One region of the Synechococcus sp. R55.3 genome, then DNA from elsewhere that is predicted to be linked to it. Evidence: predicted binding sites of a transcription regulator. Region 1 holds the regulator's gene; each other region holds the start of a gene.
What was found. Region 1 encodes NtcA, which controls nitrogen genes in cyanobacteria. Its sites were predicted from a motif close to GTANCNNNNGNTAC; they were not measured.
Positions count from the first base shown of each region.

Region 1 (4,447 bases):
CGCTTCCCCCAGCTCGTCTTCGATGCGCAGCAGTTGGTTGTACTTGGCAATGCGCTCGCTGCGGCAGAGGGATCCGGTTTTGATCTGCCCGGCACGGGTGGCCACCGCCAAGTCGGCAATGGTGGTGTCTTCCGTCTCGCCAGAGCGGTGGCTGATGATGGTGCGAAAGCCGGCTTGAACTGCCAATTGGATGGCCGAGACGGTCTCCGTCAGGGTGCCGATTTGGTTGGGCTTGATCAAAATGGCGTTGGCGGCGGCGCTGTCGATACCCTTTTGCAGGCGGGTCAGGTTGGTTACAAACAGGTCATCTCCCACCAGCTGTACCCGGGATCCCAGTTGAGCGGTCATGGCTTGCCAACCGGCCCAGTCTTCTTCCGCTAGCCCATCTTCAATGGAAAGGATGGGATAGTTGGCCAGCAGTTGCTGGTAGTAAGCCACCATATCAGCCGTGCTGTGGGCTTTGCCCTCAAAGTGATATTGCCCATCCTGCAGCAGCTCGTTGGCGGCCACATCCAAGGCCAAGGCGATATCTGCTCCCGGTTTGTAGCCTGCCTGTTCAATAGCCGTCATCAGCAGATCCAAAGCCGCCGCATTGGAGTCGAGATCAGGAGCAAACCCCCCTTCATCCCCCACACCGGTGGACAGCCCCTTCTGCTGCAGCACTTGTTTTAGTACCGCAAACACCTCAGCCCCGTAGCGCAGCGCCTCGCGAAAGCTGGCCGCTCCAATGGGCACAAGCATAAATTCTTGAATATCGACGTTGTTGTCGGCGTGGGCGCCGCCGTTGAGCACGTTCATCAGCGGCACCGGCAGCAGGTTGGCAAAGGGCCCCCCCAGGTATTTGTAAAGAGGCAAGCCCACTGCTTCCGCAGCCGCTTTGGCTGTCGCCAGAGAAACTGCCAAAATAGCGTTGGCCCCCAGGCGGGACTTGTTGGGGGTGCCGTCCAGGTCGATCAGCAACTGGTCAATACGGGCTTGGTTGAGGGCATCTTCTCCCTGCAGCTCCGACTGGATGGGGCCAAGGATGTTTTCCACCGCCCTCAGCACGCCCTTACCGCCGTAGCGTTTGGGATCCCCGTCCCGCAGCTCGTGGGCCTCGAAGGTGCCGGTCGAAGCACCGCTGGGAACCTGCGCCAAGCCCGTTGCCCCATTGGCTAGACCCACCAGGGCCTCTAAGGTGGGACGCCCTCGCGAGTCGAGGATCTCATGGGCGGTAATCCACTCGATGGCTGTTTCCACAGTTACACCTCAGCAATTGGCTAGATAGCTCTGGCCAAAGCCAGATCCCCCCATAGACTAGTAGGTTTTTGCCCGCGATCCGGTCAGCTTCCAGAAAACTTTAAGTCTGTCCTTCGGGCACAGAGATTCTTCAAGGCTGCAGCAGTAGATTGAACATAGGCCGGCCAGAGCTTCAACCAACCATCGAGCGGGGTTTGCCTAGGCAGGGTGCTGCTCAGGAGGTGTTCTCCTCTTCCTTCTAGGCAAAGCGATGGCTCAGCCGCATCGGGTCGTGTACGGTGATCTTCTTCTTGTGAATGGAGATGTACTTCTTCTTGCGCAGCTCTCCCAACAGGCGGGTGATGGTGACGCGGGTTGAGCCAATGGCCTCGGCAATGGCCTGGTGAGACAGCTTGAGATCGATGGTGACCCCATCTGGGCCAGGCACTCCGAAATCGCGACAGAGGATCAACAAAAAGCTGACCAGACGGGATCCCATGTCGCGATGAGCCAGTGTCTCGATCATCATCTCCGTTTGCAAAATGCGGGACGACAGGCTTTTAACCAGCAACATGGCCAGTTCGGCGTTCTCCTGCAAGGATTTTTCCACCTGCTCGATCGGCAGAGAGAGCAACTCAGTAGGCGTAAAAGCCACCGAGTGATAAAAGCGATCAGAGCGCTGTCCTGTGATAAAGGAGAGCACGCCGAAGATGCTGTTTTCGCGTAGGAGGGCGACGGTGATTTCCTCCCCCATTTCGTAGACCCGCGAGAGCTTAACGGCTCCCTTCACCAAAAAGTAAACCCGCTCCGCCGGATCCCCTGGAAAAAAAATGGTCTTCCCGCGCTCAAACGTTTCGATAACCGGAGGATGGTGAGGGCCTCCCAATTGCTTGAAGGCTGTGATCAGAGATTTTTCCGCTACGGCCACCGCCATACTCATCAACCTTTTAAGGTCAGTTTATACCTAAGATCAACCTATTAAGATCAATCTAGAAGCATTAGGCTAGGTTGCAACCCCTTGACTTCAGAATCGATGATGATACCAAGATTTACCCTAAAGTAGAAGGTTCTGCCCAGGCATCTTTGTAGCACGTGCTACATTTTTGAGTCTCGTTTTTGCCCCAGAAAGGGATCCCCAACCGAAAGCAGGGGTTAGGATAAGAGCCATTGTCGCTGGGGGTTGCATCGGCCCTTGGCGGTAGAGAGTGGAGTGGGTTGGAACATTCTATCTATCTATGGGGAGCCCGGAGGCTGTTGTTGCTGAACCTTCTCGGCTGAGCCGCCAGCATTTCACGGTGCGGATGCCGGATCCGGCCAATCACCTCCTGGAGGTGGAGCTGCTGCTCCGAGAGGTGGAGCCAAAGATGCCTTTGCGGCTGCGGCTGCCGGTGTGGACGCCGGGATCCTACTTGGTGCGGGAGTATGCCCGTCATGTGCAGGAGTTTCAGGCGGCAACTGAGCAAGGGATCCCTTTGGCCTGGCGGAAGGTGGATAAGAATACCTGGCAAATCGATCCGCCGGGTTCTTCTGCTGTGAAGGTGTGCTATCGGGTCTATGCCTATGAGCTGACGGTGCGCACGAACCATCTGGATTTGACCCACGCCTATTTCAACGGGGCAGCGCTCTTCCTCTACGTGCCCGGTCGCGAGCGGGAACCCTACACTTTGACGGTGATCCCCCCCAAGCCGGATTGGCACATCGCCACCAGTTTGCGGCCTTTGATCTCCTCTTCTGGGGATCCCGCTTCCGGCCAGTCTTTTGTGGCAGAGGACTATGACGAGCTGGTGGATAGCCCGGTGGAGGTGGGTCCACATCGAGTGCAATCGTTTGAGGTGGAAGGGATCCCCCATTACTTTGTGGTTTGGGGGGTGGGCACTCTGGATGTGGAGCGGGCTGTCGCTGATGCTAAGGCGATTGTCAAAACCACAGCCGCGTTTTTCGGTGGGCTACCCTACGACCGCTACTGGTTCATTGTGCATTTGTCGCCGGGAGGATTTGGTGGCCTTGAGCACAAGTACAGCACCACCCTTCTTTACTCTGGGCTGGAGCTGCATCAGCCGGAGTCCTATCGGCGCTTTTTGTCTTTGCTGGCCCACGAGTTGTTTCATGCCTGGAATGTCAAGCGTCTGCGTCCGCTGGCATTGGAAAAGATCGACTACAACCAAGAAAACTATCTGGAATGCCTGTGGTTTTGTGAGGGAGCGACCAGCTACTACGAAAATGTCATCTTGTTGAGGGCAGGGATCCTCAGTGCCGGCGATTTCTTGAAGATTCTTTCCGAACAGATTGGCCGCTTGCAGCGTACTCCGGGCCGGGCCGTGCAATCGCTGCGGGAGTCCAGCTTCGATACCTGGATCAAACTCTACCGCCCCCACGAAAACACCCTCAACAGCCAGGTTTCTTATTACTTAAAGGGGGCTTTGGTCTGTTGGCTGCTGGATCTGCACATTCGCCACCTTTCCGGCGGTCGGGGATCCCTGGATACAGCTTTGCAGGATCTGTGGCAGCGCTTTGGTCGGTCAGGGAAGGGCTACAGCGACCAAGACTTGCGGGAGGCGTTTGAGCGGGCAGCTGGTGCCGATCTTGGCCGGTTTTTCGCAGCCTATGTGGAAGGCACGGAAGAGCTAGACTACAACACTTACCTACACCCCTTTGGCCTCACCCTTAAAGCCCACTTCAGCCGCCCCAACCCCATCCCATACCTGGGCCTCAATTTCAACGGCGAGGGCAATCGCATCAGCGCAGTAGAGATGGGATCCCCGGCGCAAAAAGCAGGCATCTGGGCCGGCGATGAGCTGGTGGCCCTGGATGGGTTCAAGGTGAGCGCCGCCAACCTGACAGAACGCTTGACAGCCTATCAGCCCCACCAGATCATCTGTTTAAGCGTCTTTCAAGCGGACCAGTTGAAACACTTTTGGATCCCGTTGGATCCCCCTCGGCCTGATGTCTATAGGTTGGAGGTATTGCCTGAGCTGACTCCTGCTCAAGAGGCTCTTCAGCAAGGCTGGCTGGGATCCCTTGTTGTCTTGAAAGAAAAGTAACGGTAATGAAGGGCAGGAGCATCTGATGGACTTAGTTTTGGTTTTATTGATTGGGGTAGCTATTGGTTTCTCGGCAGGTATTTACGTTGCTCGCCAGTATGGGGCAAATCCTAAACTGGAGATCTGGAAACGAGAGATTATCAGAGAGATATCTTCACAGCTAAGCCAACACAGCCAAGAACTCAACG
Region 1 covers NZ_JANSIG010000039.1:106-4,552, forward strand. The annotation lists gene eno (phosphopyruvate hydratase) at 1-1,239, opposite strand, end outside; gene ntcA (global nitrogen regulator NtcA) at 1,478-2,152, opposite strand; gene NW849_RS07700 (M61 family metallopeptidase) at 2,454-4,259, shown strand; gene NW849_RS07705 (hypothetical protein) at 4,285-4,447, shown strand, end outside.

Region 2 (4,447 bases), on a different contig from region 1:
GGTTTTGCCCACCAACCTTGACCTGCTCTATCGAGGTGTGGCTTATCATCCCAAGGCGGTCGAAGGATCGGCTCAACCCGTTCAGACGGCAGAGGCATCTGCCCCGGTGGCTGCTGCTGGCCGTTCTCACCTCTTGGACGACCTGTCTCGCCGCTTGATGATGAGCCATCAACGTTTGATTCGGATTCGTCAGCAATCCATGCTGATCCGCGGTACAGAGCAGATTGGCCTGCATGTCAACGTGCGCAACTTCTGGAACCGCATCCAAGGAAAAGTGCATCCCACCTTCCGGCTCAACTACGACCGTAGCCGTGTTAGCATGAGCTAATCTGTCTGTAACTGTTGATGCTCTGGCCTGAGCTCAAAGAGAAGGGATCCCTGCTGGGGATCCCTTTTTGCGGCGAGTTTTGTTGGGTCGATGGGCAGCGCGGGATGCTTCAACGTTGGCACGAGGTGCTGTTGACCAAAAGCAGCCAAGTTGCTCAAGGGATCCACAGTTTGGGAGTGCCGTTTGCTCAGAAAAAACGGGATCCCTGATGGGATCCCGCTGCAGAATCAGCCACACCGTCTAGGCGTCGAAATAGAGGGCGAACTCGTAGGGGTGGGGCCGCAGGTTAATGGGGTTGATCTCGTTGTCGATCTTGTACTCGATGTAGGTCTGGATCAGATCTTCGGTGAAGACGCCTCCCTCCAGCAAGAAGGCATGATCCTTCTGCAAGCTTTCCAGAGCATCCAGCAGGGATCCGGGTGTGGAAGGGATCTTGGCCAGCTCTTCCGGCTCCAGATCGTAGATATCTTTGTCCAGAGGCTCGCCGGGGTGGATCTTATTCTTGATCCCGTCCAGACCTGCCATCAACATGGCCGAGAAGGCGATGTAGGGATTGCAGGTGGCATCCGGGCAGCGGAACTCCAGACGCTTGGCTTTGGGATTGTTGCCGGTCACGGGAATGCGAATGGCGGCGGAACGGTTGCCCTGGGAGTAAGCCAGGTTCACCGGCGCCTCAAAACCGGGCACCAAGCGCTTGTAGGAGTTGGTGGTGGGGTTGGTGAAGGCCAGGATCGCCGGGGCATGCTTGAGCAGACCACCGATGTAGTAGAGAGCCGTCTCGCTCAGGTTGGCATAGGTGCCTTCGCTATAGAACAAAGGCTGGCCATCCTTCCAGAGGGACTGGTGGGTGTGCATGCCGGTGCCGTTGTCGTTAAACAGGGGCTTGGGCATGAAGGTGACGGTTTTGCCGTGCTTGCGGGCCACATTCCGGATCACGTATTTGTAAACCATCATGTAGTCGGCAGCCGTGATCAGATCGGCGAAGCGATAGCCCAGCTCCCCTTGCCCGCCGGTAGCCACCTCGTGGTGATGCTTCTCGATAGGCACCCCCAGCTTGCCCATGGTCAGCAGCATCTCGGTACGGATGTTTTGATGGGCATCGGTGGGCGGGGCCGGGAAATAGCCCTCTTTGTAGCGAGGCTTGTAGCCCAGGTTGCCGCCTTTCTCCTCGCGGCCCGAGTTCCAGCGACCTTCGATGGAATCCACGAAGTAGTAGGCCGAGTTTTGGGTTTGGTCGAAACGAACATCCTCAAAGATGAAAAACTCTGCCTCCGGCCCGAAGTAGGCGGTATCGGCAATGCCCGTCGATTGCAGATAGGCAACGGCACGGGCGGCAAGGCTGCGGGGACAACGGCTATAAGGCTGGCCGGTGCGCGGCTCAACAATGCTGCAAGTTATGCTGAGGGTGGGCACCTCCAGAAAGGGATCAATCCAAGCCGTCTTGGGATCCGGCACCATGTACATGTCAGACTCGTTGATCGCTTTCCAGCCCCGGATGCTGGATCCGTCAAAGGGGAGCCCCTCGGTGAAGGTTTCTTCTTTAATCATCGAGGTGTGGAAGGAAACATGCTGCCAGGTGCCAAAGATATCCACAAACTTGAGATCCACCATCTGGACGTTGTTGTCCTGGATCATCTGAAGCACTTCTTGGGGCGTGGATGCCATTACTCTCTCCTGATTGGGTTGCGGTTAAGACTGGGGGAACTGTGGCTGAATAAATGGGATCCCAGCAGGTGATCCCCACGCTTCGACCCAGACAGGCCAAAAACGCTCACTCATCCTAGAAAGGCCAACACGGGCATTTTGTAGTTTCTGATACAAAATTGCTTCGAGCCTGGCCTTCTGACCCACTTGCTGGCTATCTCGGACACCGCTTTTTCGCTCATCGGAGTCGCTCCCCTTTCCCTGTTGGTTTTGGTCAATCCAGATGGGGTGTTGGGGATCCAGAACTTGAGCAATGGCCGCCACCCTGCCAACCTCTGGGCAGAAATAACCGGATGGGGCGGGCAAAACCCTGCCCCGGTTGCCTGAGGCGAGCGAAAATTAGGATCAGCAGGCCCCCAGCTCGCCCGGTTTGCCAAAGGGTGTTAAGCTAAAGCGTAGTCGTTATGAGTTTGACTTTTAGTCCTGTTGCAGAAGGAGAGACATCGGATGGCAGAGCAAAATCGGGTTGAGAATGTGGTGATCATCGGCTCCGGCCCTGCCGGGTTTACAGCAGCCATTTACGCTGGGCGTGCCAACCTGAAGCCGGTCGTGTTCGAGGGGTTCCAGGCGGGCGGGATCCCTGGCGGGCAACTGATGACCACCACCGAGGTGGAAAACTTTCCGGGCTTTCCCGAAGGCATCACCGGCCCCCAACTGATGAAGAACATGCGAGCCCAAGCGCAGCGGTGGGGGGCGGAACTCTACACTGAAGATGTCACCTTCGTCGATTTAAGCCAGCGGCCCTTTGTCGTCCGTTCTGACGAGCGGGAATTGCGCACCCACAGCCTGATCATCGCCACCGGGGCCACAGCCAAGCGCCTACACCTGCCCGGAGAGGAGACCTATTGGAACCGGGGCATGTCGGCCTGTGCGATCTGCGATGGGGCTATGCCTATGTTCAGAGGGGTGGAACTGGTGGTCATTGGCGGCGGCGATACTGCTTGTGAGGAAGCCACCTACCTGACCAAGTTTGGATCCCATGTGCATATGCTGGTGCGGAGTGACAAAATGCGGGCCAGCAAGGCCATGCAGGATCGTGTTCTCAACAACCCCAAGATCACTGTGCACTGGAACACCGAGGCGGTGGAAGTGATGGGCGACGGCCTGCGCCTGACCGGGGTGAAAGTGCGGAACAACCAAACCGGCGAAATACGCGAGATGTCAGTGGGTGGCCTATTTTATGCCATTGGCCACAAGCCCAACACCGACTTGTTCAAAGGACAACTGGAACTGGATGAAGTCGGCTACATCGTCACCCGCCCGGGATCCGTGGCCACCAGTGTGGAGGGGGTGTTTGCCGCCGGCGACGTGCAGGATCACGAGTTTCGTCAGGCGATTACCGCTGCCGGCACTGGCTGTATGGCGGCCATGTTGGCAGAGCGCTGGCTCTCGGAACACGGCTTGGCCCAGGAGTATCACGTCCTTCCCCAAAGCCATCCTGAACCCAGCCCTGCTGCGACTTCTGCGGCAGAGTCTGCTGGGGATCCTGCTGTTGAGGAGGCCAGCTTTGAGGAAAATGGACAGGATGACTTAGACTTCAGCAAGACTTGCCATGAGGGGAGCTATGCCCTGCGGCGACTCTACCACGAAAGCGATCGCCTGCTCATGGTCAAGTACACCGCCCCCACCTGTGCCCCTTGTCATGCCCTCAAGCCGATCTTGAACAAGATCATCGATGAGTTCTCGGACAAGCTGCACGTGGTGGAGATCGATATTGAGAAAGATCCGGAGATTGCAGAGGCAGGGGGGGTGGCGGGCACCCCGACGGTGCAATTTTTCAAAAACAAGACGCTGGTGGCCCAGTTGGTGGGCGTTAAGCCCAAGTCCCAATATCGAGAGGTGATCCAGGCCAATTTGTGTGAGGAAAAATCCCCCTAAGGATGTTGTCCTCTCCAACCTCTGGCCCCTCTCCCCAAGGGAGAAGGGAGCTGGGCGCAGAAAACGGTTTCCCAACCGAGGCTCAGCTAGTCCGAAAAGGCACCGTGGTAGGCGGCCTGCATGGCTGCCAAAGACACCACCAGTAAGGGATCCTCTTCTGCCGTCCTTAAGAGCAGGGGATCCGCAGGGGATCCCACCTCTCCCAAAAGCTGCCACTGGCCGGCAAGCTGCGCTTCTAAGTAGGCTTCCCAAGCAGAGCGCTGGGCCGGATCCACAGAAACCAGGATGCGGCTGGATCCCTCGCCAAACAGGGCCTGATCCCAGCGCAAGGATCCAGGAGCCAGGGAGAGGGTTGCGCCGCGGCCTCCGCTCAAGCAGGCTTCTGCCAAAGCCACAGCCAATCCCCCCTCGCTGCAGTCGTGGGCAGAGCGCACCCAGCCCTGGCGGATTCCATGGCGACAGGCAGCTTGCACCCGCTTTTCCAATTCCAGATCCACTGGCGCGGGCCGGCCCGTAACTTGCTGGTGGATGACCGCC
Region 2 covers NZ_JANSIG010000025.1:9,637-14,083, reverse strand. The annotation lists gene NW849_RS05880 (DUF4278 domain-containing protein) at 1-328, shown strand, start outside; gene NW849_RS05875 (hypothetical protein) at 346-537, shown strand; gene glnA (type I glutamate--ammonia ligase) at 569-1,993, opposite strand; gene NW849_RS05865 (hypothetical protein) at 2,180-2,359, shown strand; gene trxB (thioredoxin-disulfide reductase) at 2,480-3,910, shown strand; gene purL (phosphoribosylformylglycinamidine synthase subunit PurL) at 3,997-4,447, opposite strand, start outside.
Region 2: a site for NtcA is predicted at 2,134-2,147, ahead of glnA (type I glutamate--ammonia ligase). Genes of this name have one in related genera too.

Region 3 (4,447 bases), on a different contig from region 1:
GCCCCTCTCCTACAAGAGTTAGAAATTAATCTAACGAACGCTTCCACAGCTATCGACAATGAGCCAAATGTGTTGCTTATATCTCATTGCTATTGTGCAATGGATTGACAATGGTGAAACAGGAGCAAAGGGACGGGTTGATTTTCTGGATCCCTGGCTCCTCTCTTTTTCTGGGACTGGAGGCGGCGCGGAGCGCTGGGGCAGGTCTGGAATTGCCGCACCCCCGGTAGCAGTAGGATTGGGGAAATGGAAGCCGTTGCCAAGGGCGTTTGGAAAGTGGGGTTAGAGCAGCAGCCGAGAGGGATCGACCAGGCAGCCTTTATTGCCGCCAATGCCACACTGATCGGCGATGTCCATCTTTCGGAAGCGGTGAGCATCTGGTACGGGGCCATCTTGCGGGGGGATCTCTCGCCCATTGTCATTGGCCGCCGCAGCAACATCCAAGATGGAGCCATCCTGCACGGGGATCCCGGACAGCCGACCCTGGTTGGCGAGGAAGTGACCGTAGGCCATCGAGCGGTCATCCACAGTGCCCACATCGAGGGGGGATGTCTGATCGGGATTGGGGCCATTATCTTGAACGGGGTCACCATCGGGGCAGGCAGCATGGTGGGAGCTGGAGCAGTGGTCACCCGGTCTGTGCCACCCCACTCTTTGGCGGTAGGGATCCCGGCCAAGGTTATCCGCACCCTCACCGAGGAAGAGGTCGAGCAACTGCGCCTTCACGCTCAGCACTACGTGGATCTGGCGCTTCAACATGCCAGCCGCTTTGGCCGGTGGAGCAGAGGTTCGGGCGAGCGACTTTGAGCCTATTTTGCCAGCCGTCTCTCAACAGCCGGGATCCACACAGAGCACCCAGGTATCTTTGCTGCCGCCCCCCTGGGAGGAGTTCACCACCAGGGATCCCTTCTTGAGGGCGACGCGGGTCAGCCCCCCTGGGTGAACATAAATGTCCTTGCCATAGAGGATGTAGGGCCGCAAGTCCACATGACAGGGCTCCAGACAGGGGCCTTCTCCCCGATCCACCAAGGTGGGCACGCGAGAAAGGCACAGGGTGGGTTGGGCGATGTAGTTGCGCGGTTGGGCGCGGATTTTCTCGGCAAAAGCAGCCCGCTCTTCCGGTGTGGCCTGGGATCCCATCAACATGCCGTAGCCACCCGACTCGTTGGCTGCCTTCACCACCAGCTTGTCCAGGTTTTCCAGTACGTACGCCTGATCCTTAGGATCCCAGCAGAGGTAGGTGGGCACGTTGGGCAAAATGGCCTCTTCTCCCAGGTAGTAGCGGATCATCTGCGGCACATAGGCGTAGATCACCTTGTCGTCCGCCACCCCTGTTCCCAAAGCGTTGGCAATCGCCAGCCGCCCTGACCGATAAACCTCAAACAGGCCCGGAACCCCCAGTAGAGAATCGGGGCGAAAGGCCAGCGGATCGATGAAGTCGTCGTCGATACGGCGGTAGATCACATCCACCCGCTGCAGCCCCTTGGTGGTGCGCATTTGCAAATAGCCATCTGCCACCACCAGATCCCGTCCTTCCACCAGCTCCACCCCCATCTGCTGGGCGAGGAAAGAATGCTCGAAGTAGGCGGAGTTGTAGATGCCGGGGGTGAGCACCACCACCGTTGGATTGGCCAGTTGCGGCGGCGCCAGGTAGAGCAGAGTATCCAACAAGTGGCTGGGGTAATCGTCCACCGGGCGGATCCCCATTGTGTTGAACAGGGAGGGAAAGGTGCTTTTCATCACCCGCCGATTTTCCAGCACGTAGGAGATTCCCGACGGACAGCGCAGGTTGTCTTCCAGCACGTACCAAGTTCCGTCCCGATCCCGCACCAAGTCGGTGCCGGTGACGTGGCACCAAATTCTCCCCGGTGGGTTGAGCCCCACACAGGGCCGCAGAAATCCCTTGGCCGTCTCGATCAGCTCGGCAGGGATCACCCTATCCTTGAGGATTTTCTGGTCGTGATAAACATCGTCGATGAACAGGTTGAGGGCGTGGATGCGCTGCTTAAGGCCCTTCTCCAGCCGCTGCCACTCGGAAGCCGAGACGATACGGGGAATAATGTCAAAGGGGAAAATCCGCTCTGTGCCCTGGCTATCGCCATAGACGTTGAAGGTCACCCCCATTTGAAAGAGGGCCGCCTGCGCCGCCGCTTGCCGCTGCTGCAGTTCCCCTTCTTCCAGAGAATGAATGCGCTCAATCAACGGGATCGCCTCAGGACGGGGCTGGTTACGCCCCAAAAACAGCTCGTCGTAAAACCCCTCGCCCGGGTCGTAGGCATCAAAACGCACGTCTGGGATCCCTGGAACGCTATCATCTTCTTCTACTTCTTCTACTGTTGGCGGCTCTGGATCTGCATAGTGTGCTTTCAGCTACTTTTAGCCTGGTAAAAAGAAAGGACTCCGTCCCGCTGACGCGAAAGGACTCCGTCCCGCGAACAGTGGGTTGGCCAAACCAGGGGGGGAGCTCTAGGGATCCGCCACCTCAAAGGCCCATAGCCCCCGCTCGGCAGGGATCCGATGCAACTGCCCCTTGGGAAAGCGCCGTTGCAGCTCTGCCCCCTGCTGATCCCATACTGCCTCATTCGTGAACAGGGTAAACGGCGGTTCTAGGTCTTGGCCGGGCAACGTCTCTGGGGAAAAAACCTTCACCTCCTGCTCCGGCCCAGCAAAAAATTGAATCCAACTTTGCCAGTAGATAGGCTCTCCCCAGCTGAAATAGGGGTAGGCAGTGCTAGCCGCCAGATAGAAGCGGTAGTCGGGATCCCCTTGGCGAGCTGCCACATAGCGCCCGGTAGCCCCCACATCATTGCCTTGAGTCCAGCCCTTGAAGACAAAATCTCCGAAGATTGCCAAGTTCCATCCCCCAATCGCCAGGATCGCGCCCCCCATCGCCACCGCTAGCAACCAACCTCTTGCCTGAGATCCTGCCCACTCCAGAAGACCGCTCAGCGCCCGCAGGAGCACCTGGATCCCTTCTAGGGTGAGGTAGGCCACGAAGGGCAGAATGACCAGCAGGCGGGTGTAGTTGGGGGCTTTGGTGATGGCCAAGCTAAACAGCAGGTAGAGAAATAGGAAGCTGCCGATACAGAGCCAGTCGTGGGGCTGGCTGCGCTTCTTGAAAAGGCGGTAGAGGCCGGATCCCAGCCCCAGCCAGATCAAAGCCCCCGTCAAGGGATCCACAAAAGCATGGCCGTAGTTGGGATAGATGTAGCCGCGGTCGTGCTGGCCGGGGTCGTTGAACATACTCAGGCCGTTGAAGATGTTGCGCCAGACCGCCTCCTCTGGCGTAGCCGCATTCACCCACATCTGTTGTAACGCCCGCCCTTCCGGGAAAAAGAGAAATTGTTGGCGAGAGTACTCGGCGCTCACCGCAGGTGCTGTGACCGTGGCCACCAGAATGGGCCCAGCCACCAGAAAAAAGCCCAGCGCCGCGGGCACCGTCAGCTTAGCCAGGACCCAGAGGGGATTAGCTTGCTTGTTTTCTCCTCGGAGATCCTCCCGGCCCAGGAGCAGGTACAGAACTCCAAACAGCAACCCCAGCAGGATCACCACCCGCCCCGGCAAATAGCCGTAGAGGGAGAAAGCCGCCGCTCCTCCCCCCAGATAGAGCAACAGGGGGTTTTTCTCCCGCACCCCCTTCAAGATCAAGGCCAAGGCTGCACACTCTACCAAGACAATGAGGTTTTCCCGCATCGCCATACGGCTAATAGCCAGCAGGGCATGGTTGGATCCCAAGAGGGCTGCCCCGGCCAAGGCCAGACGGGATCCCCAAAATGCCCGAAAAAACCCGTAGGCCACCAGAATGGTGACGACCCCGAAGGCGGCATGTACCGTGCGCACATTGAGCAGCGTGACTCCCCCCATCAGCCGCGTCAGGCCGCCGAAGAGGCTGAACATGAAGCGGGGGAAATAGAAATACTCCGGCATCAGCCCAAAGATATCGGGATAGCGCACCCCTGAGGCGCGACGGGCCATGGAGGTGATCACAATCTCGTCAGTATTGATCTGAAAAGGGATGTTGGGCAGGTCGTAGAGGTAGATCGGGGCAAAGACCAACACCAACAGCCCCAGGTGCAACAGCTCCTGTTGCCAGCGCAGCCGCGTCGGATCCCAAGGGGGTTGAGCCGGGGAAAACTGCGCCCAATACAACCCCACCAGCAGGATGCTCAGCAGCCAGAGGCCAATCTGCAGCACGTGGTAGCCAAACACCCCGTACCAGAGGATCAGGGCTACCCCCAAGCCCAAGCCGGATCCCAGCAGGGGCAGATGCCGGGAGGTCATCACCCTATCCCAAACCGCCATAGAACCGATACGACTGGAATCAGGAACGAATCGATCCCTCTCAGCCTACCAGGCGCAAGATGCTCGACAAAACCAGAACTCAGTCAGCGCCCTCCCCCCTAGTCTTTCTCCCAAGGGGCGAGGGGAGATCAGAAAAGGTTGGAAT
Region 3 covers NZ_JANSIG010000004.1:2,363-6,809, reverse strand. The annotation lists gene NW849_RS01150 (gamma carbonic anhydrase family protein) at 247-807, shown strand; gene NW849_RS01145 (circularly permuted type 2 ATP-grasp protein) at 829-2,289, opposite strand; gene NW849_RS01140 (glycosyltransferase family 39 protein) at 2,467-4,281, opposite strand.
Region 3: a site for NtcA is predicted at 2,361-2,374, ahead of NW849_RS01145 (circularly permuted type 2 ATP-grasp protein). Genes of this name have one in related genera too.